Regions from separate parts of the Paenarthrobacter sp. AT5 genome, predicted to be linked through region 1. Evidence: predicted binding sites of a transcription regulator. Region 1 holds the regulator's gene; each other region holds the start of a gene.

Evidence for each region. The regulator HrcA, encoded in region 1, represses chaperone genes, less so after heat shock. The targets are predictions, from matches to a motif close to TTNGCACTCGNNNNNNNCGAGTGCNAA.
Region 2: the regulator HrcA is predicted to act here: its motif matches at 4,798-4,824, upstream of groL (chaperonin GroEL).
Region 3: the regulator HrcA is predicted to act here: its motif matches at 2,583-2,609, upstream of RI444_RS09800 (Hsp20/alpha crystallin family protein).

Annotation. Positions count from the first base shown of each region.
Region 1 covers NZ_CP136441.1:2,654,668-2,662,132, reverse strand. The annotation lists gene lepA (translation elongation factor 4) at 152-2,005, shown strand; gene hemW (radical SAM family heme chaperone HemW) at 2,006-3,235, shown strand; gene RI444_RS12215 (DUF4870 domain-containing protein) at 3,277-3,690, opposite strand; gene RI444_RS12210 (DUF3097 domain-containing protein) at 3,806-4,657, opposite strand; gene hrcA (heat-inducible transcriptional repressor HrcA) at 4,874-5,881, shown strand; gene dnaJ (molecular chaperone DnaJ) at 5,931-7,058, shown strand; gene RI444_RS12195 (16S rRNA (uracil(1498)-N(3))-methyltransferase) at 7,061-7,465, shown strand, end outside.
Region 2 covers NZ_CP136441.1:955,574-963,038, forward strand. The annotation lists gene RI444_RS04530 (threonine/serine exporter ThrE family protein) at 1-1,209, shown strand, start outside; gene RI444_RS04535 (siderophore-interacting protein) at 1,237-2,079, opposite strand; gene RI444_RS04540 (uracil-DNA glycosylase) at 2,444-3,211, opposite strand; gene RI444_RS04545 (DUF3263 domain-containing protein) at 3,320-3,655, shown strand; gene RI444_RS04550 (LytR C-terminal domain-containing protein) at 3,705-4,325, shown strand; gene RI444_RS04555 (cold-shock protein) at 4,504-4,707, shown strand; gene groL (chaperonin GroEL) at 5,006-6,631, shown strand; gene RI444_RS04565 (ribonuclease HI family protein) at 6,862-7,465, shown strand, end outside.
Region 3 covers NZ_CP136441.1:2,132,132-2,139,596, reverse strand. The annotation lists gene RI444_RS09815 (HAD-IC family P-type ATPase) at 1-1,156, shown strand, start outside; gene RI444_RS09810 (zinc-dependent alcohol dehydrogenase family protein) at 1,233-2,177, shown strand; gene RI444_RS09805 (hypothetical protein) at 2,273-2,479, opposite strand; gene RI444_RS09800 (Hsp20/alpha crystallin family protein) at 2,668-3,090, shown strand; gene RI444_RS09795 (metal-sensitive transcriptional regulator) at 3,212-3,469, shown strand; partial or broken gene RI444_RS09790 (6-phosphofructokinase) at 3,506-4,027, opposite strand; partial or broken gene RI444_RS09785 (HAD-IA family hydrolase) at 4,116-6,809, opposite strand; gene RI444_RS09780 (hypothetical protein) at 6,815-7,153, opposite strand; gene ppsA (phosphoenolpyruvate synthase) at 7,160-7,465, opposite strand, start outside.

The sequences.
Region 1 (7,465 bases):
CCCGCCGGATGGTGATGGCCCCGCCCTGCCCTGATGTACGGGGAACGGCTGGTTCATGGGACACTGGAGGATCAGATGTGCGGTATCTCCTCAGCTGGCCCCTGCCCGGCTTGCGGAACTGCCGCTTGAATGCCGACAGTTAGGACCCTGCGTGTCTCCCATGGCCCGCACCGCACCGGTGCCCGCCGCAACAGATCCGGCCATCATCCGGAACTTCTGCATCATTGCCCATATCGACCACGGTAAGTCCACCTTGGCCGACCGCATGCTGCAGTACACCGGCGTCGTTCAACAGCGCGACATGAAAGCCCAGTATCTGGACCGCATGGACATCGAGCGTGAGCGCGGCATCACCATCAAGTCACAGGCCGTCCGCATGCCCTGGGAGGTTGACGGCACGGCCTATGCCCTGAACATGATCGACACCCCGGGCCACGTGGACTTCACGTATGAGGTATCCCGCTCCCTGGCAGCCTGCGAGGGAGCAGTGCTGCTGGTTGACGCTGCCCAAGGCATCGAAGCCCAGACCCTGGCCAACCTCTACCTGGCTATGGAGAACAACCTCACCATCATTCCGGTGCTGAACAAGATCGACCTCCCCGCTGCGCAACCGGAGAAGTACGCGGCTGAGCTTGCCAACCTCATCGGTGGAGATCCGGAAGATGTCCTCAAGGTTTCCGGTAAGACGGGCGTAGGCGTCGAGGCTCTGCTGGACAAGATCGTCCGCGATCTTCCGGCACCTGTTGGCAATCCGGACGCTCCCGCGCGTGCCATGATCTTTGATTCGGTCTATGACACGTACCGTGGCGTGGTCACCTATGTCCGTGTGGTGGATGGCAAGCTCCACCCCCGCGAACGCATCCAGATGATGTCGACCCGTGCAACCCACGAACTCCTCGAAATCGGCGTGAGCTCTCCTGAGCCCACCCCGTCGAAGGGCCTGGGCGTAGGCGAGGTGGGATACCTCATCACCGGCGTGAAGGATGTCCGCCAGTCCAAGGTCGGCGATACTGTCACCAACCAGGCCAAACCGGCCTCGGAATCGCTCAGCGGGTACGCCGATGCGAAGCCGATGGTCTTCTCCGGCCTCTACCCCTTGGACGGCACGGACTACCCGGTACTCCGCGACGCCTTGGAAAAGCTGATGCTCAACGACGCCGCCCTGGTCTACGAGCCTGAGACGTCAGCTGCGCTGGGCTTCGGTTTCCGCGTCGGCTTCCTCGGTTTGCTGCACCTCGAGATCACGCGCGAACGTTTGGAACGCGAGTACAACCTCGACCTCATCTCTACTGCTCCCAACGTGGAGTATGAGGTCATCTTGGAAGACAAGCGGGTTGTCCACGTCACCAACCCCAGCGAGTACCCCACAGGCAAGATCGCCGAGGTCCGCGAACCGATGGTCTCCGCTACCGTCCTGGCGCCCAACGAGTTCGTCGGCGCCATCATGGAGCTGTGCCAGAGCCGCCGCGGTCAGATGAAGGGCATGGACTACCTGTCCGAGGACCGTGTCGAACTCCGTTACTGGATCCCGCTGGCCGAGATCGTGTTCGACTTCTTCGATCTCCTGAAGTCCAAGACGCGCGGGTACGCCTCGCTGGACTGGAAGGCCGACGGCGAGCAAGTGGCCGACCTCGTCAAGGTCGACATCCTGCTTCAAGGTGAACAAGTGGACGCGTTCAGTGCCATCACGCACCGCGACAAGGCCTATTCCTATGGTGTGATGATGACCGGGAAGCTCCGCGAGCTCATTCCGCGGCAGCAGTTCGAGGTGCCCATCCAGGCTGCCATTGGCTCCCGCATCATCGCCCGCGAGAGCATCCGGGCCATCCGCAAAGACGTTCTTGCCAAGTGCTACGGCGGTGACATCACCCGTAAACGCAAACTGCTGGAAAAGCAGAAGGAAGGCAAGAAGCGCATGAAGATGGTGGGCCGCGTCGAGGTGCCGCAGGAAGCCTTCATCGCTGCCCTCACCACTGACGAGTCGAAGGACAAGGCAAAGAAGTAAATGCCAAGCGTCCTGCCTTTGGGCGATCCGGCACCTGCTGACGGCTTGCTGCCGTCGCAGGTGCTCGCCGACGTCGGACGCCGGAAGTTCGGCTTATACGTCCACATACCGTTCTGCGCGGTGCGGTGCGGCTATTGCGATTTCAACACCTACACCGCGACGGAACTGGGCGGGGGAGCCTCACAAGCTGCCTACTCAGGTACCGCAGCGTCGGAGGTGGACTTCGCAGCGAAAGTGCTTAAGGATTCAGGCCTGCCGCGGCGTCCCATGGGTACCGTTTTCTTTGGCGGTGGCACGCCCACGCTGCTGCCGGCCGAAGACCTCGCGGAGATCCTGCGGACCGCAGTGGGGCATTGGGGGCTGGAAGAAGGCGCTGAGGTCACCACGGAGGCCAACCCGGATTCGGTAACCCGTGAATCGCTGCAGGTCCTCAAGGACGCCGGCTTCACCCGCGTCTCCTTTGGCATGCAGTCGGCAGTCCCGCACGTCCTCAAGGTACTGGACCGGACCCACACGCCAAGCCGTGTCCCCCAGGTTGTCCAGTGGGCCCGGGAAGCAGGGCTGGCCGTCAGCCTGGACCTGATTTACGGGACGCCGGGGGAGTCCATGGCCGACTGGCGGGAGTCGTTGGAGACCGCGCTCTCCTACGAGCCCGACCACATCAGCGCCTACGCCTTGATCGTGGAGGAGGGGACCAAGCTTGCCGCCCAGATCCGCCGTGGCGAGGTGCCCGGCATCGACGACGACGACCACGCGGCCAAGTATGAACTTGCCGACCAGCTGATCTCGGAAGCCGGCCTGGGCTGGTATGAGGTCAGCAACTGGGCCAGGACACCTGAGCAGGCCTGCCGCCACAACCTGGCATATTGGCGCGGCGACGACTGGTGGGGTATCGGCCCCGGAGCGCATTCCCATGTGGGTGGCGTCCGGTGGTGGAACGTGAAGCACCCCGCTGCCTATGCTTCCCGCCTGGTGGCCGGAGAATCTCCGGCTGCGGGCAGGGAAACGCTCGACGCCGGAACACGGGACGTGGAGCGGATCATGCTGGAGGCGCGGCTTGTGTCAGGCCTGGCAATAGACGGCTTGGACAAGGACGGCAGGCGTGCTGTGGCGGGTTTGATAGCCGATGGCCTGGCCGAACCTGCTGCGGCCTTCCAGGGTCGCTTGGTGCTGACCCTTAAGGGACGTTTGTTGGCCGATGCGGTAGTGCGGCGCATCCTGCCGGACTGACTTACGGAAAGATCGGCCCTGCGGAAAGATCGGCGTCGCCGCTACTTGATCCAGCGAAGGTTGAGGCGGTAGCGGTGCGGCTGGCCGTGGTTCACGCGGATGCCGGCGGAGACGGAGAAGCACGTGAGTGCCACCCAGATTGCCGTGGCGATGACGGCAAAGATGTTCCCTACAACCGGTAGCAGTACGAGGATGTTCGCTACGGCCGCTGCAATGGTGGGCGGCAGCGTGAAGTTGAGCGCTTCCTTGGATTCCTGCGCTGTAAAGGGACCCCTGTCGCGGAAAATCAAGTAAATCAGCAGCGAGGGCAGGCACCCGAGGATTCCACCGAAGTGCGCCAGGGTTGCCCACTGGCGGTCCTCGCTGGCTGTGAGAGGGAGTGCGTTTGCAGGCGCGCCATGGTACTGGGGCTGACCTGCGGCCCTGCCCGGTTCTTCTGGGGCGTTCTCTGACACGTTGGTTCCCTTTGCTATAAAAAATGCTGCGGTGTTGCTGTCCCAGAATATAGGGTCCGGGGCTGTTCCGGGACCAACCCGCCGCCCGCCGCCGTCGGACGCCCGGGCGCTGGAGTCAGGGCGCGGTGAGGAAGTCGATGACTTCCTCGACGCGGCCCAGGAGGGAGGCTTCAAGGTCGGCGTAGGTGCGGACCGCGCCCAAAAGGCGCTGCCAGCCGATTCCGATGTCCTCCGCAGTCTCGTGCGGCCAGCCAAAAGCGCGCAGGATCCCCGTCTTCCAGTCCGTACCGCGGGGAACATCGGGCCATTGGGCGATGCCAAGGACCTTGGGCCGGATCGCCTGCCAGACATCCACGTAGGGGTGTCCCACGATCAGGACGTTACGGGCAGCGCCCGGCAAGGTCATCGCTTCGGCGGCGATCCGCGATTCCTTGGAGCCGGCTACGAGGTGGTCCACGAGGATTCCCAGTTTGCGCCCCGGGCCGGGGTTGAAGGCTGCTATCGCGGCTTTGAGGTCATCCACCCCGTGCAGGGGCTCGACGACGATGCCCTCCACGCGGAGGTCGTCACCCCATACTTTTTCCACGAGTTCCGCATCGTGCTTGCCCTCCACCCAGATGCGGCTCGCTTTGGCCACCTGGGCCCGTTGGCCACTGACGCGCACGGAACCCGAAGCTGTCCGGGTGGGGGAGGCTGCAGTGGCGGGCGCCTTGGGCGCGGGAGGCAGGAGCCGGATGGGCTGACCTTCCAGCAGGAAGCCGAAGCCCAGCTGGAAGGACTTGGTTTTTCCGCGCCGGTCTTCGAGGGCCACGATGTGCATCCCGCCGGACTTTTCCACGCGGGTGACCGCACCCACCCAACCGGATTGGGCATCCTCCAGCACCATCCCGCGCTGCACGGGTACCTCCGGGAGCCGCTGTTGGGCAGGAGCGGTCAGGTCCTGTGGACCCCAGGTGTCATAAGCCAAGGAATGACCTACCTCTTCGGGCTTGGACGGCTGCCGGGCCGCAGTCGCCGCCAGGCCTGCCATGGATGTCTGCGCGGGCGGTTTCAATGCTAGCAACGCGGTGGCTCATACTAGACTTGTTAGCACTTGGGCATGTCGAGTGCTAAGCAAAAGGGTCAGCTGAAGGTCCCTCGTGCATCAGTGCATGGGCCGGATGGTCTGTCAGGAGGTGTTGGAATGAGTGAGCCACGCAAACTCGAAGTGCTGCGTGCCATTGTTGAGGACTACGTACATTCGCGGGAGCCTGTTGGTTCCAAGGCCCTGGTAGAACGCCACCACCTGGGCGTATCCAGTGCGACCATCCGCAACGACATGGCGGTGCTTGAAGAAGAGGGGCTGATCGCAGCGCCACACACCAGCGCCGGCCGTATTCCGACGGACAAGGGCTACCGCCTGTTCGTCGACCGGATCTCCCAGGTAAAGCCCTTGTCGGCCGCTGAGCGTCGTGCCATCCACTCCCTGCTTGAGGGGCCGGATGATATGGACGACATCCTTGAGCGGACCGTGAGGCTCCTGTCGCAGCTGACCAACCAGGTAGCCGTCGTGCAGTATCCGCACTCCAAGCGCGCCGTGGTGCGCCATGTTGAGTTCGTCCTCCTCGGGCCAAAGCAAGTGCTCGTGGTGCTGATTGCCGACACTGGAAGCGTTGGGCAGAAGGTCATCGATGCCGGTGCCGACGTTGCCAACGAGGCCCTCATGGCGCTGCGTTCACGGTTCCTGGGCAGCATCGCCGGCACGCAGATGGACCTCCTTCCGCAGGTCTTGCCGTCCGTGGTGGCGCTGTGCCCGCCGGAGCTGCGGGGACTGGCCCAGATGCTGGCCAACGGACTCCAGGCCCTCAGCGATACCAGTAAGGAAGAGCGGATCCTGATGGCCGGCACGGCCAACCTCGCCCGTTCCAACGTGGACTTCCCCCTGAGCATAGGGCCGGTGCTGGAGGCCCTTGAGGAACAAGTTGTCATGCTCCGGTTGTTGTCGGACATGGGGGATGATCCGCGCGGCGTGACAGTGGGCATCGGCCGGGAAAATCCCTACGACGGGTTGGCCGAGGCCTCCGTGGTGGCTACCGGTTACGGTTCCGGCGCCAAGGTTGGAGTCCTCGGTCCCACCCGTATGGACTACCCCACCACCATGGCGGCAGTCCGCGCCGTAGCGCGCTACCTTTCCCGAATTCTCGGCGGCTGAAACCGGCCGTCACCAAAGACCGCAGTACAACAAGGAAGAGATACCGACTTTGAGCAGCCACTATGACGTTTTGGGAGTCTCGCCGGAAGCCACCGGGGAAGAGATCAAAAAGGCGTACCGCAAGTTGGCGCGCAAGCTCCACCCGGATGTAAATCCGGGGGAGGATGTCGCCGAACGCTTCAAGGCCGTGACCCACGCTTACGAAGTCCTGTCAGACCCGCAAAAACGCAGGGTGTACGACGCCACGGGCAATGAAAACGGAACGGACAACGGCTTCGGCGGCGGCTATTCCGGGCAAGGCTTTGCCTTCCAGGACATTTTCGACACCTTCTTTGGCGGGGGCGGGGGTCACGGAGGGCCCGCGTCCCGCGTGCGCCGTGGCCAGGACGCCCTCATCAGCGTGCGCATTGATCTCAAGGACGCCGTGTTCGGCGTCAACAAGAAGCTCGAAGTGGACACCGCTGTTGTGTGCCCCACCTGTGACGGCAGCTGCTGCCGTCCGGGTACCCACCCGGAACGCTGTGACATTTGTGGCGGCAGTGGCCAGGTCCAGCGCGCTGTGCGCTCCATTCTGGGTCAGGTCATGACCACCGCGCCCTGCGGATCCTGTGAAGGATTCGGCACCATCATCAAGGATCCCTGCAACGAGTGCAGCGGCCAGGGCAGGATCCGCAGCCGCCGGTCCCTCACCATCAAAGTGCCCGCCGGTGTGGCCACGGGGACCCGTATCCAGCTGTCCGGCCAGGGCGAGGCAGGCCCCGCCGGTGGTCCGGCAGGCGACCTGTACGTGGAGATCCGCGTCAACAGCGATTCCACCTATATCCGCGAAGGGGACGATCTCCACGCCACGCTAAGTGTTCCCATGACTGCAGCCGCACTAGGCACGGAGTTGACCCTGGAGACCTTCGACGGTCCGCAGGAGATCGATGTGAAGGCCGGTACGCAGTCCGGCGAGATCATCACCCTGCGCGGGCTCGGCGTGACGCATCTTCGCGGTTACGGCCGCGGCGACCTCAAAGTGCACCTGCACGTGGAGACGCCAACCAAGCTGGACGCCGCCCAGGAAGACCTGCTCCGTCAACTCGCCAAACTCCGCGGAGAACAGTTCACGGACGGGAAGCTCGTTGCCAGCGGCGGGATGTTCGCCAAGCTGCGGGACAAGCTCGGTAACCTGTAGCGGTGAGCAACCCCGTATTCTTCGCCCCCGCCGGCAGCCTTGGCGGATTGGTGTCTGGTTCCGTCTTTGTCCTGGAGGGCCCGGAGGCGCGGCACGCCGTGACAGTGAAGCGTCTGTCCGCGGGCGAACCGGTGGATATTTCCGACGGTGAAGGTGCCAGGCTGACGGGTAGGGTCTCCGAGGCAGGGCAAGGCTCGCTGTCCGTGGTTGCGGAAGAAGTAGCCTTTGAGGAACGTCCCGCTGTCCGGTTGGTGCTCGTGCAGGCGCTTGCCAAAGGAGACCGCGACGAACTCGCCATCGAAACGGCTACCGAGCTCGGCATTGATGCTGTGATCCCCTGGCAGGCGGAGCGCTCCATTGTGCGGTGGAAGGGCGATCGCGCCGCGAAAGCGCACGCGAAGTGGCAG
Region 2 (7,465 bases), 1.7 Mb from region 1:
TACGGGGCCGGTGCGCTTGAGGTCGAAACGAGCATGATCGCGGTGACCGCGGCGTTGGGGCTGAAGAACGTCGAGGTGGACATCACCAACCAGTCGGTGGCCATCAACTACGCGCCGAAGGACCAAACGCCCATCACCCTGTTGCGTGTGGTGAGGTCGTGGACCAATAACTATGCGGGTCTGGCCCAGGTGCACCAGTTGGTTTCGGATATTGTCGCCGGGGGAGTGGGACGGGACGAGGCCGTTCGGCGGCTCAACGAGATCACACGCAGAGCCAAGCCCTTCCCCCGCTGGATGGTCACTGTGGCGTTCGGTGTGTTTGCCGCCGTGTTCGTCGGGGTGCTCGGCGGTGGTCCCGGAGCTTCGGCACTGGCTTTTGCCTCCAACATGTTGATCAGCCTCCTGGCGCGCCAGCTGATTCGCTGGCGGACTCCGGACTTCTTCGTCACCATGGCCAGTTCTTTTGTGGTCACCTTTGTTGCTTTGATGCTGCGTTGGGCGGGTGCGGACATAGCTCCGTCCATTGTGGTGGCCGGAGGCATCCTCCTGCTGCTCCCCACGGGCAGGCTTGTTTCGTCGGTACAGGATGCGATTAACGGCTTTCCGGTCACGGCAGCAGGCCGCTTCCTGTCCACCCTGCTGACTTTCGGCGCGATCGTGGCGGGCATCGGCGTCGCTGTGGTGGTTGGAACCCTGATGGGCAGCCAGGTCCTGGACGTCACCAATACTTTCCCGCCGGCCTACCCGTTGTGGGGACAGGCGATCCTCATTGCGATCGCCGTGGTGGCCATCGGTGTCACCGAACAGACACAGATGCGGCTGTTACTTCCGACGGCGGCAGTCGGGCTGGCGGGCTTCTTCGTTTTGTGGGGGGTTGGCGAACTCGGTCTTGGCGACCGTTTGTCGCCCGCCATTTCGGCGGTGATCATTGGCTTGCTGGGCCGCGTTGTGGCCCTGAAGCTTGGCGCCCCGCAGCTGGTGGTCGCGGTTCCGGCAGCGTTGATCCTTCTGCCGGGCCTCACGATCTTCCGGTCAATGTATGCCTTGACAGTCGAAGGCGGCGACATCCTGGCGGGTGCCGGTGGCATGCTCAATGCGGCGGCGATTGTCCTTGGCGTCGCAGCCGGCATTGTGCTTGGCGACAACCTGGCCCGACCTTTGACGAAGGGCCTGTCCAGCAACGAGCGGCGCAGGGTGCGGCGCCGGTAAGTCGCGCTGGTCCTGCCGGCAAGTCGGCTAGATCTTGCCGACAGGCAGTTTCTTCTCGGCCTGGAACACTTCCTCTACCCGACCCTGGGCCCAATAGCCGGACAGGGAGACCTGGGAGCGTTCCAGGCCGCGCTGCACGAAGAAGATCTCGCGGAGGCCCTTCATGTAGCCCCGCTCACCGTGAGCGAAGACGTCCACCCGTCCGGGAAGCCATTCCATGGTCCGGAGGGATTCGAGCAGCAGTTCGCTGGATCCGGCAAGTACCCCGTTCCGCTGCAGCCAGTGCAGTTCGACGCCGGCGGGGGCGGTGATTTGAAGGACGTCGTCGGCGCTGTCTACTTCCAGGAACGCCACGCCCCGCGCCTCCGGTGTCAGCGCCTCAATGGACGCGGCGATCGCCGGAATCGCGGCGTCATCCCCGGCAAAGAGGTACCAGTCGGCGTCGGGTGCCGGATTGTAGGCACCCCCGGGCCCTGTGAAGGTCAGCGCGTCACCGGGTTCAGCCGCCGCTGCCCAAGGGCCGGCGAGGCCTTCATCGCCGTGGACCACAAAGTCGATGGCAAGTTCCTGCGCTTCAAGGTTGACCCAGCGGATGGTGTAGGTCCGGGTATGGGGCCACTGCTCGCGGGGCATGGATTCCCGGATGGCCCACAGGTCCAGCGGCAGCTCGTAGTCGACGCCCGGCTGCGGAAAAACGATCTTGACGTACCTGTCCACGTACTCGTTGTGCGCGTAGTCCTTGAATCCCGGGCCGCCCGCGATGATCCGGATCATGTGCGGTGACAACTGCTCCTTGCGCAGCACCGTCAGGTTGACTTGGGGGCGCGTCTTGCGGTCGGCGGACGAAGTGGCGGGAAGGGCGGCATTCATAAGGCAAGCCTAAGCTGATCCACTGTGCATTTGCTGGGGATGAGCGGAACGTTACATACCACCCGGCGTCGCTCTGTCACGTCCTGACGCGTTTTCCGCGTCGCTCTCTCACATCCCGACGCGTTTTTTGTGTTGCTCTTTCACGTCCTGACGCGTTTTGTGCGTCGCTCTTTCACGTCCCCCGCCGGATAGTTCGACGACGGCGATCGGCCGGGTGCCGCCGTCGGTCCCTGCCGTGTGTACTTTTCCTGCCGCTGCAGGCCTCCGCCCGCCCCCGAGCCCATTCCCGACCGGGTGGGATGTGCCAGAGGGATCCCCAGCAGGGGGTGGGATGTGCCAGAGGAAGCTGCGAAAAGGCGTGGGGTTACAGGACGGGGAGTTCCCAGTCGACGGGTTCGGCGCCCTGTTCACGCAGCAGCTCGTTCGTCCGGCTGAAGGGCTTGGACCCAAAAAATCCGCGGGACGCCGACAACGGACTTGGATGTGCGGACACAATAGACGGTGCCCCGTTCAGCAGTGGCCCCACGGACTCCGCGTCCTTCCCCCAAAGAACGGCCACGAGCGGCTTAGGCTGCCCGTCGGCGTCGGTGCGGTTCACCACGGCCTTGACGGCCGCCGTCGTGATGGTTTCCCATCCCTTGCCGCGGTGCGAGCCTGCGTTCCCGGCATTCACGCTGAGGACGCGGTTCAACAGCAGCACTCCCTGCCCCGCCCAGGCACTGAGGTCGCCGTGGACGCGTGGCGGCAGCCCAAGGTCGTCGTGGAGTTCGCGGTAGATATTGGCCAGGCTCCGGGGGATGGGCCGCGTCTCCCGGGAGACGGAGAAGGAAAGCCCGACGGCGTGTCCCGGCGTGGGGTACGGGTCCTGTCCCAGTATCAGGACCTTGACGTCGGCCAGCGGCTGACGAAAAGCCCTCAGCACATTGCCGGCGGCGGGAAGAACCTGCGCTCCCATCCCGGCCTGCGCAGCGACGAAGCCCAGTGCCGCGCGAAGCTGCGGCTCAACCGGGCTCAGGGCCTGCGCCCAGTCCGGCGCCATCAAGTCCTCCAGCGGCGTGTCCAACAGTTCATCAAAGCCCTGACCCGAGGGGCTTGCAGGTTCCAAGTCAAAGAGCGCTTCCTCACCAGTCACCCGGCAATTGTCTCCCGTGACGCGCGGCACTTCCGAATGACAGTGGTGTTATTCGCCCGTAACATGGGGAGGAGGAAATCCCCTTACCCGCGTCTTGAGGAGTGTGCCGTGGCCGAACCCGCGCCGGAATCGATGGCGGAGCAGGGCACCGGTTTCGCCCTTGCAGACCTGGCCGCAGGTGTTCGGGAAGATTCTCCGTTGAGTGAGCGCGAGCAGCAGATACTGGCCCTGGAGCGGCAGTGGTGGAAGTACGCCGGGGCCAAGGAACAGGCCATCCGCGAACTGTTTGATCTCTCCGCTACGCACTATTACCAGATCCTGAATGCGCTGATCGATACCGAGGACGCCTTGGCCCACGATCCCATGCTGATCAAGAGACTGCGTAGACTACGTACGTCGCGCCAACGTGCGCGCACAGCGCGTCGCTTGGGGTCCGACGCATAATTCGCACGGCTGAACTGTCAGCAGCAACCAGCAAGGACAACGCTTCACCATGACCAAATATGCCAAGGATGAATTCGACCGGGTTCCGCAAAACACGTCCCGTCAGGGTGTGCACAGGGACGCCACGGAAACGCCGCGGCCTACTCTGTGGCCGGTCCTCACTGTGGGCGCCGTGGCCTTGGTCCTTGGCCTGGTGGCGTTCCTGATCCTTCCGCGGCTGGGCATCGTGGCGCCCCCGGCATCTTCCAGCACCTCGACGCCGGCCGCACAGCAGAGCGAGGCGGCACCTTCGGCAACACCCACGACGTCGGAGAGCGCGCCTATCGCTTCGGGCGAACCCACTCCGGACACGACTGCCTCGGAGTCGCCGTCTGCAACGCCATCACCGGCTCCTGTGGACAAGACCACCGCAGTGGCTGTTTACAACGGCACTGCCACCGCCGGGCTGGCCAGCCGCGTCGCCGGGTTGGTTCAGGGAGACGGCTGGGCTCTGGGCGCGGTGGGAAACTGGGGAGGACTTCCGCAGCAGACGTCCGTGGTCTTCTACAACGCTCCGGAGCAGAAGGCGAACGCCGATGCCGTAGCTTCCCTGCTGGGCATCACCACCGTTGTGGAGTCCCCGGACGTGCAGCAGCCCCTGGTCGTCGTAGTGGGACCCGGCTACCAGTAAACAGCCGAAAATACAGGGATCCGGAGTCCATCCGGCAGAACTCGGTTAAGCCTCAATAACAAAAGCAGCCCCTCACCGGCCGGGAGCAGCGAAGCGGCCGTGACAGTGGTTACAGTGGATGAATTCCGGCGCGGAGATCCCGGCTGCCGGCAACAGCTTCTGTGAAAGTGTGGGCATTATGGCTTTGGGGACCGTCAAGTGGTTCAACGCCGAAAAAGGGTACGGCTTCATCACTGTGGATGATTCCGGCGACGACGTTTTTGTCCATTGGTCGGCGATCCAGATGGACGGTTACCGCGCCTTGGAAGAGGGGCAACGCGTGGAGTTCGAACTCGGCGAAGGCCTCAAGGGGCCGCAGGCTGAAAGCGTGCGTGTAGCCTAGCGGCTCAGCTTTCGGCTGAATGGGCCTCGCTGTGGGTAGCAGCGAGGCCTTCCTGCTTGCACTCTCCACGGTCGAGTGCTAATTATTGATTTAGCACTCCTACGCATCGACTGCTAATTTCGGCCCCGTCCGCGGAGCAGGGATTACCGCCGCTGCCAAGGAGGAACAAGAAACACCCTGATGGGGTGAGGTCCGGAGCGCGGGGCATACAGAGGCCGCGAGCGAAGGGCCGTCCGTCGCGGGCATCCCATCTGACAGGTACCTTCTTAACGACTGTCCCGAAAGGACTACCGCCGTTATGGCCAAGATCATTGCATTTGATGAAGAGGCACGCCGCGGCCTCGAGCGGGGCCTGAACACCCTCGCTGACGCCGTCAAGGTCACCCTCGGCCCGCGTGGACGCAACGTCGTCCTCGAAAAGAAGTGGGGCGCTCCCACGATCACCAACGATGGTGTTTCCATCGCCAAGGAGATCGAGCTGGACGATCCTTACGAGAAGATCGGTGCTGAGCTGGTCAAGGAAGTTGCCAAGAAGACGGATGACGTCGCTGGCGACGGTACCACCACCGCTACTGTCCTCGCACAGGCCCTGGTCAAGGAAGGCCTGCGCAACGTTGCTGCCGGCGCCGACCCGCTGTCCCTGAAGCGCGGCATCGAGAAGGCAGTGGACGCTGTTATCAGCGAACTGCTTGCTTCCGCCAAGGAAATCGAAACCAAGGAAGAGATCGCAGCTACGGCTTCCATCTCCGCCGGTGACCAGGAAATCGGTGCACTGATCGCCGAAGCCCTGGACAAGGTGGGCAAGGAAGGCGTCATCACGGTCGAGGAATCCAACACCTTCGGCCTGGAGCTGGAACTCACCGAGGGCATGCGCTTCGACAAGGGTTACATCTCCGCTTACTTCGTCACCGACGCTGAGCGCCAGGAAACGGTCCTCGAAGACCCGTACATCCTGATCGTCAACTCCAAGATCTCCAACGTGAAGGAACTCGTCACGGTTCTGGAGAAGGTCATGCAGTCCAACAAGCCGCTGCTGATCATCGCCGAAGACATCGAGGGCGAGGCCCTGGCCACCCTGATCGTCAACAAGATCCGTGGCACCTTCAAGTCCGTTGCCGTCAAGGCTCCGGGCTTCGGTGACCGCCGCAAGGCCCAGCTGGCCGACATCGCCATCCTCACCGGTGGCCAGGTCATCTCCGAAGAGGTAGGCCTCAAGCTGGAGAACGCTGGACTGGAGCTCCTCGGCACCGCCCGCAAGGTTGTTGTCACCAAGGACGAGACCACCATCGTTGAAGGTGCTGGCGACGCCGAGCAGATCGCCGGCCGTGTTGCCCAGATCCGCGCCGAGATCGAGAACTCCGATTCCGACTACGACCGCGAGAAGCTGCAGGAACGCCTGGCCAAGCTGGCCGGCGGCGTTGCAGTCATCAAGGCCGGTGCCGCTACCGAAGTTGAGCTCAAGGAACGCAAGCACCGCATTGAGGACGCCGTCCGCAACGCGAAGGCTGCTGTTGAAGAAGGCATCGTTGCCGGTGGTGGCGTTGCCCTCATCCAGGCAGGCGCCAAGGCATTCGCCAACCTCACCCTGCAGGGTGACGAGGCCACGGGTGCCAACATCGTCAAGGTTGCCATCGACGCACCGCTGAAGCAGATCGCTTTCAACGCCGGCATGGAGCCGGGCGTTGTTGTGGACAAGGTTCGCGGCCTGCCTTCCGGCCACGGCCTGAACGCTGCCTCCGGCGTCTACGAAGACCTGCTGGCTGCCGGCGTCAACGACCCCGTAAAGGTCACCCGTTCGGCCCTCCAGAACGCAGCTTCCATCGCTGGTCTCTTCCTGACCACCGAGGCTGTTGTTGCTGACAAGCCGGAGAAGAACGCTCCGGCTCCGGGCGGCGACGAGATGGGCGGCATGGGCGGCTTCTAAGCCTCCTGTCCTGCAGCATCACGCTTAGCAACGACGACGGCGGTCCTCACCTTCGGGTGGGGGCCGCCGTCGGCGTTTCCTGCCAGGGCTCGTTTGACGCGTGGATCGGCGAAAAGCCGCGAATGCGCCGGGTTCGTGGGGAAAATTGCGGCGAGTTGGCAGGGTTCCCGCGGTCACGATGGAGGAGTGACGCGGCTTCAGTGTCTGTGAGGTCTGGCAGGATTGATTGCATGACGATTATTGCTGCCGCCGATGGTTCTGCCCTCGGTAATCCCGGGCCGGCCGGATGGGCCTGGTATGTTGACGACTCCTGTTGGCGCGCCGGTGGATGGCCCCACGGAACCAACAACATGGGCGAACTGATGGCGGTGCTGGACCTCTTCCGTTCCACCGCCCACATTCCGCACGAAGAGCTGCGGATTCTCTGCGACAGCCAATATGTCATCAACTGCATCACCAAGTGGATGCCGGGGTGGAAGCGCAAGGGTTGGCGCAAGGCCGACGGTAAGCCCGTGTTGAATGTCGATCTCCTCAAGGACATCGATCGCGCGATCGCAGGGCGCAAGTACACCTTTGAATGGGTCAAGGGCCATGCAGGCCATGAGCTCAACGAGGCCGCGGACGAACGCGCCAGGGCCGTTGCAACCGCCTATCAGCAAGGCGTGGCAGCGCCCACCGGCCCCGGTTTCTCCGGAGCCTCCGGAGCAGCTGCCGAGCCTGTCCCTGTGCACGCGGCACCAGCCGCCGCATCGGACGCAGCTCCAGCTTCAGCCCCGGCCGCCAAGGCGCCTGCCCCCTCCAGCCCCCTGCCTGCCTCGAAGCTGGATCGGGCTC
Region 3 (7,465 bases), 520 kb from region 1:
GGTACTCGCTGCAGGAAACGACGCCGGGAGTACCGGCGGGATTCCTTCTCCCGCCGGCGCTTCACCGGTGCTGCTCGTCACGTTTCGGGAATCGATACGGAAGGACGCCTCAGCCACGCTGGACTACTTCCGGGAACAGGGGGTGCAGATCAAAATCTTTTCCGGCGACGATCCCCGGACAGTGGGGCTACTGGCCGGGAGGTTGGGACTGGGTGGCCGCCCTGCCTGTGACGCCACAACACTTCCCGCGGATCCTGAAGCCCTGGCATCCTGCGTCCAGGACAATGCGGTGTTCGGCCGGGTAGGCCCCCACCAGAAGAAGGACCTGATCCAGGCCCTTCAACGAAAAGGCCACACCGTTGCCATGACGGGCGACGGCGTCAATGACATCCCCGCACTCAAGGTTGCCGACCTGGGCATCGCGATTGACACGGCAGCCCCGGCAACCAAAGCCGTGGCACGGCTGGTCCTGCTCGATGGACGCTTCAGCCGCCTGCCGGGCATTGTGGCCGAAGGGCGCAGGGCTATCAACAACATGGAACGGGTATCGATGCTCTTCCTCAGCAAGACCGCCTACGCCATGGTCCTGGCCGTGGCCTGCGGATTGTTGCTGCAGCCGTATCCTTTCCTCCCCCGCCAGTTGTCCGCCGTCGATGGCTTGACCATTGGATTGCCGGCGTTCTTCCTGGCCCTCCTGCCCAGCAGTCGTCGCTACGTCCCGGGCTTTCTGAAGCGTTCCCTGTCCTTCGCGATCCCGGCAGGAGTCATCACGGCCACTGCCATTCTTGGGGTCAACACCTATGCGTCCCTCAGCGGCGATCACAGTGTCCTGACAAGCCGCTCGGCCACCACCATCACCTTGACCATCATCGGATCGTGGATCCTGGCTGTGACTGCCCGGCCCCTGAACGCAACGAAGGTACTGGTCCTGGCGGGATGCTATGTGGGGATGGCAGCGGTGATGGGCCTTGATTTCGTCCGCGGGTTCTTCCTGCTCGAATGGCCTCCGCCTGACCTGTTGCTGGTCTCGGTGCTGACGGCACTGGCGGCAAGTGCCGCCGTCGAGCTTGTGGGACGATACGTCACGCGTGGCTACCACGGTGCAGACGTGACTTTCGCCTCTGGAAGGCGGGAAGGGTCCGTGCGAGCCTCCTGATATCCGACGACGAGGAAGAGTCATGCGTGCATGGTGGGTTGATGTGCCGGGGAAGATAGCGGACAAGCCTTTAAGGATGGGCGAACGCGAGGACCCGCGGCCCGGGCCGGGCGAGGTACTGCTGCGCGTGGACGTGTGCGGTGTCTGCCGCACCGACCTCCATCTCGCCGAGGGCGACCTTCCGCCCCGCCACGCCGGGGTGATCCCCGGCCACGAGGCCGTAGGGACGGTCATGGAAAGTTTCAGCGGGGGCCGCTTCTCCCGCGGGGACAAAATCGGTGTCGCTTGGCTCGGCCAGACCTGTGGCCACTGCCCCCACTGCCGGCGCGGCCAGGAGAATCTCTGCCTGGCGCCCCGATTCACGGGGTGGGACCGTGACGGCGGCTTTGCCGACCACATGACGGTGAATGAGGACTTCGCTTATGCCTTGCCTGCGCGCTTCACCAACGAACAAGCGGCACCGCTCCTGTGCTCGGGGATCATTGGCTACAGGGCCCTGGAACGGGCTGCGCTACCGCCGGGAGGGAGGCTGGGCATCTATGGCTTCGGCGGCTCCGCCCACTTGACGGCCCAAATCGCCATCAGCCAAGGCGCGTCGGTCTACGTCATGACCCGTTCCGCACAAGCCCGGGACCTGGCCCTCAGCCTCGGAGCGGTTTATGCCGGCGACGCCTACGATGCTCCGCCGGTCCCCCTGGACTCAGCCATTCTTTTTGCTCCCGTGGGCGATCTGGTTCCGGTCGCCCTGCGGGCGTTGGATCGCGGCGGAACCTTGGCCATTGCCGGCATCCACCTCACGGACATCCCGTCCCTCAATTACCAGAACGAACTCTTCTATGAACGGCAGATCCGCAGCGTCACCGCCAATACCCGGGCCGACGGCACCGCTTTCCTGGCCCTGGCCGCGGAGATCGGACTGGCCCCAACCGTCACCACCTACGACTTCACGGAAACGGACCGTGCGTTGGAGGATCTGGCCAACGACCGCGTCACCGGCGCTGCGGTTCTGAAGATGCGGTGACAGATCCACCGAGGCGACGCCGTGGACGGCCCGGCGGGTTGGGTTGGCGGTCCGGCGTGGGGGGACGATCCGGCTTGTGGGGACCCGGGGCAACGTCAGGTATGAGACTCCGTGTCCTCTCCACCCAGCCGGCGCTCCAGCTTTTCTTCCGCGGCCTCCCGGCGTTTGCCGATGCGGAGCATCCTTTGGACCAAGGGGCTGCCTTGGAGCGGGAGACCCGTCAGCCTCTTGCGGGAACGCCCTTTTCCCTGGCCGTCGTTGGGCCGTTGGGGCTCCGACTCCGGGTTGACCCGTCCACCCATCACTGACTCCTCCCTGCACCCGGCAATTCCGCGGGCATGTCCCCATCCTGCAGCAGTCCCCGGCGCAGGGTAAGGGCCGGAAGACCCCGGCGCGGGCGGGGACTTTGGACTCTGGAAGCCGCGTTGCCAAGGCGAAAAGCTGGTACTGCCGGGAAAGGTTCCGCGGCTGATAAGAGATGGAGGCTGGCATGACCGAGCTGACGAAATGGCTTGATGCGCGTCGCTCACCGATGGAGCTTATCGAGAGATTGTTCGACGGCGACAGCAGCGCCGGGGGGATCAAAGTCGAGGAAGTGGTTGACGGGAATACGTTGGTGATCCGTGCCGAACTTCCCGGCATCGACCCGGAAAAGGACGCGGAAATCACCGTCTCCGACGGCGGCCTGACCATCCGGGCCGAACGCCAGGAAAAGAAGGAGCACAAGGAAAAGGACAGCTACCGCTCGGAGTTCCGGTATGGCTCCTTTGTCCGCCGCATACCTTTGCCGGACGGCGTGAAGGAAGGCGACGTGACCGCTTCCTACAAGGACGGCGTCCTCGAAGTACGGGCACCCATCCCGGAAAAGACAGCGGCAGTTTCGCCCTCGAAGGTTCCCATCACCAGGAGTTGAGAACGTGCTGCGGGCAGGTGCGGATGGAACGGCACCTGCCCGGCCTGTCGCCAGCCGCCGCTATCAGTACACCCATGGGGGTATACCATGGAGGGCAGCAACCCACCGATGGAGCACCCTCATGGAACTGAACCCCACCGAACTCACGCCTGTGATCAACCGCCTCAAGCGCGCACAGGGGCAGCTCGCCGCCGTCACCCGCATGTTGGAAGAAGGCCGTGACTGCAAAGATGTTGTCACCCAGCTCGCCGCAGTTTCGAAGGCGCTGGACCGGGCCGGCTTCGCCATCATCGCCACGGGCCTGGAGCAGTGCATCATCCAGGAGGACCAAACGATGGACAGGAAAGAGCTGGAGAAGCTGTTCCTCTCCCTCGCCTGACGCTCGACAGTAGGGCAGCAGGGCAGCAGGGGCAGGTCACCCAAACAGCATTTCGGCCTCCAAATACCGGTCTTCCGGGACCGTGTGCAACTCACCAATCGCGGCAGCAAGGGCAACAGTGGTGATGTCCGTGCCCCGCGAGGAAACCATCACGCCCCACTCCCCCTTGGATGCTGCACGGACGGCAGCCATTCCCAACCGCGTTGCCAGGACCCTGTCGAATGCCGTGGGCGCCCCACCCCGCTGGATGTGACCCAGGACCGTGGCCCTGCATTCGATTCCCGTCAGTTCCTGGAGCTGTTCCTCCAAGAGGTATCCGATGCCGCCCAGGCGCGGACGGCCAAAGGTATCGAGTCCGCGCGGGAAGTAGGGAGCATCCTGGCCTGCTGGAACGTAGGCCTCTGCCACCACCACCAGTGGCGCCCTGCCCCGGTTCCGGGCTGACAGGACCCACGCCGCTGCCTGCTCCAGGCTCACCCGGCGTTCCGGGATCAAAATGGCGTGCGCTCCGGCGGCCATGCCTGCATGAAGGGCAATCCAGCCGGCGTTGCGCCCCACTCCGGCTCTCCCCTGCCGGCAGCATCAGTATTTGGTCGCGGACCTGGATCCGGAGCGGAGGAGCGCTGCCGGGAGAGGACGTGACCCGGATCCGTTCTGTGGTCAGTTCGATGTCCAGCCAGTGTCCCTGGGTCTTCACCGTGAAGGACACGGCGTTGAGTCCGTGCGGCAAATTGGGGGTGAAGGTGATTCCTGAACGGTCCATCCGCAGCCCCGCGAAACTTCTTTGGATGACGTCCACCGTGCCCGCCATCGCACCCAGGTGGATACCGGCTTTGGTCGTTCCGTGCTGGGTGTCATCCAAGTCCGCGTCGACTGCTTCGCGGTAGCTTTCCCACGCGCCGTCAGGGTCCAAGGCAGCCAGGACGGAAGCGTGCGCCACCCTGCTCAGTGTCGAGCCGTGCGCTGTCCTGGCGAGGTAGTACTCAACGGTCCGCGCCAGCTGTGCCTCGGTCATGCGGTAACCCAGTTGGTGGAGCATCGCGATGAGGCCGGAACCACCCAGCAAGTACGGCAACATGAGGACGTCCGCCTGCTTGGAGAGCTTGTATCGGTTGACGTCATCGCCTTCCGCCCCCAGTATCAGGTCCAGCCGCTCTATGTTGTCGTACTCTTGCCGGTAGCCATCCCAGTCCAGCTCCCGCAAAAGATCGTACCCTTCGAACTGGCTGATCAGGCCGTCTTTGTTGAACGGCACATACATGGCCCGGGAGAGCCTGCGCCAGTGCGCCCGCTCGCGTTTGCCGACACCCAGCCGTTCCAGCAGTTCCTCCTGTTCGTGGCCCGGGAACATTGAAGTGACGTCGGCGGCCTCGCCACAAACCCACGCCGCCATGACGTTCGTGTAAGCGTTGTCGTCCAGGCCGGGAACATCCCGCCCGGGCAACCAGGTGTGGTATTCATCCGGGCCAGCCACTCCGCGGATGTGGTACCGGCGATGACCGGGATCGTGGACGGCCAGGGAGGCAAAACAGCGTGCCACGTCTATGAGCAGCTCTGCGCCGTGTCCCAGCAACCACGGGACGTCGTTGGTGGATTCGAAGTACTGCCAGGCGTTGAACGCCACTGCGAGTCCGGCGTGGACCTGCAGGTGCGAATAATCCGGCACCCACTGCCCTGAGCGCGGGTTGTAAAGCCAATCCGGTGTTTCTTCCGTGCCGTCGCTGCCGCTCTGCCACGGAAACAGCGCACCGGACAAGCCCTTTGCGACGGCGGCCCGACGGGCGGCGGGCAGCCGCCGCCAACGGTAGTCCAAGAGGGCTTTGGAAACCTCGGGCATGCGCGGGTTCAGGACCGGGAGGACAAACAGCTCGTCCCAAAACACGTGGCCGCGGTATCCCTCGCCGTGCAGTCCACGGGCGGGAACACCGACGTCGAGTTCGGCCGTGTGCGGAGTCAAGGTCTGCAGGAGGTGGAACAAGTGCAGGTTCAGCACCAGCTGAACCTGCACGGGCGCATCAAGCTCCACCTTGAACGGCCGAAGGACACGCCGCCAGGACGCTTTGTGCCGGCGCAACAGTTCTTCGAAGTCGCCCCCGGAACCTGCCAACGCAGCGGCAGCGGACGTAGCTGCCGACGAGGCTGCCCGGTCCCTGGACGTCGAGATCGCAATGATCCGGTCCACTGTGACGGGGTTTTCCTCCGAGGACCGGACCTGGAAGCTCCGGAAGTGGAAACCCGCCCGGCTTTCGGTCACTCCGGTGGACCCGGAGACGTCAACTGCCGCCGCAATGGCCACGCGCACCTGGCTTTGGGTGGTCTCCACCTCCGCGGCCAGGACCGGGCCGGCGTCGCGGGATGGCGGTATGGTCCTGTCGATCAGATGGACCTGGGAACTCAGCGGGGGCTCGGGAAGGTTGCTGTTGCGGACCAGGCAATTGCCCCCGGTGGTGATATCCAGAAGCGCGCTCCAGTCGCGGGGTGTGAGCCGTGTCCGGATAGCCAGGATGTGCCGGGTGTCCATGGACACGAACCTCGTTTCTTCCAGGTGGAGATGCCTCCCGTCCGGCGCTTCCAGCAGGAGATGCCGGGTCAGGACCGCCTTTTCCATATTGAGGACGCGGCGTTCATGGAGGATCTCCAGGCCGCCCCCGGACCACCATGGGGTGCCTTCCAGGCGCAGGTCCAGGGGCAGGCAGTCGGGCAGGTTGACCATGTGCTCTTCCGCGACGGTTCCTTCGCCTATCGTGGACCAAACCCTGTTATACACACCGGCCAGATACGTTCCGGCATAGCGGCCGGGCCTGCGGTTTTCACTGACGGCTCCCCGTATCCCCATGTATCCGTTGCCGAGGGTGGTCAGGGCTTCGCGGTGGCCCTCATGCTCAGGATCCATGCCTTCGTAGATCAGCAGCCACGGATCCCGCATCACGAGGCCCAGGTCCAGTTCGGCGAGGTTGTTGATCACCACGTCGGCACCGGCAGCTTCCAGGTCCGCCCGGTTGCCGTGCCGGTCAACGCCCACCACCAGGCCGAATCCGCCCCGGCTTGCGGCCAGCACCCCGGCGACGGCGTCTTCCACCACCACGGCGCGCCGCACGCTCACGTCCAGCCTGCGGCCGGCCTCCAGGAATGTATCGGGGGCCGGTTTGCCGGCCAGGCCATGCCACGCTGCCACCCGGCCATCGATGACCACCGAGAACGAGTCCAGCAGGTTGGCGGCGGCAAGGACGGGGATCGCGTTGCGGCTGGAGGTTACCAACGCGGTGGCGACACCGGCGTCCTTCAAGTTCTCCAGGAACCGGCCGGTGCCCGGAAAGATCTGCACGCCTCCTTCCTGCAGCCGTCTCAGGTAGGCCTTGTTCTTCCAGGCCCCAAGCCCGACGGCGTCCAGTCGCCGCCGGCGTCCTGCGGGGTTCCCGGCGGGATGTCCACTCCCCTGGATGCCCTGAGCCCGATCAGCCCTTGTTCCCGGGGCCTGCCGTCCACCAAGGCGTAGTAGTCATCCGGTGTGAAGGGGGCCCGGCTTCCATCCTTCGGGTAGCGGGGATCATTAATGATGGCTTCGTACGCCTCTTTCCACGCCGCGAGGTGAACGAGGGCCGTATTTGTCACCACTCCATCCAGGTCAAGAATGACTGCGTCGTAAGGAGCTGCAGCCGCTGCTGCGGTGGGCGACTTTTTCATTGACCGCTACAGCCATCGGAACTCGGCGTCGGCGATCAATGGCAGAGTGCGGAGGAAGGTGTCGGGGTTGAGCGAGATCGAGTCGATGCCTTCACCCACCAGGAACTCAGCGAAGTCCGGGTGGTTGCTGGGGCCTTGGCCGCAGAGTCCGATCTTGATGCCCGCCTTGTGGGCTTCCCGGATTGCTTGGGAGATCATGGCCGTCACGGCCGGGTCCCGTTCGTCAAAGAGTCCGGAGAGCTGCTCGGAATCCCTGTCAACGCCCAGGACCAGCTGGGTGAGGTCGTTGGATCCAATGGAGAAGCCGTCGAA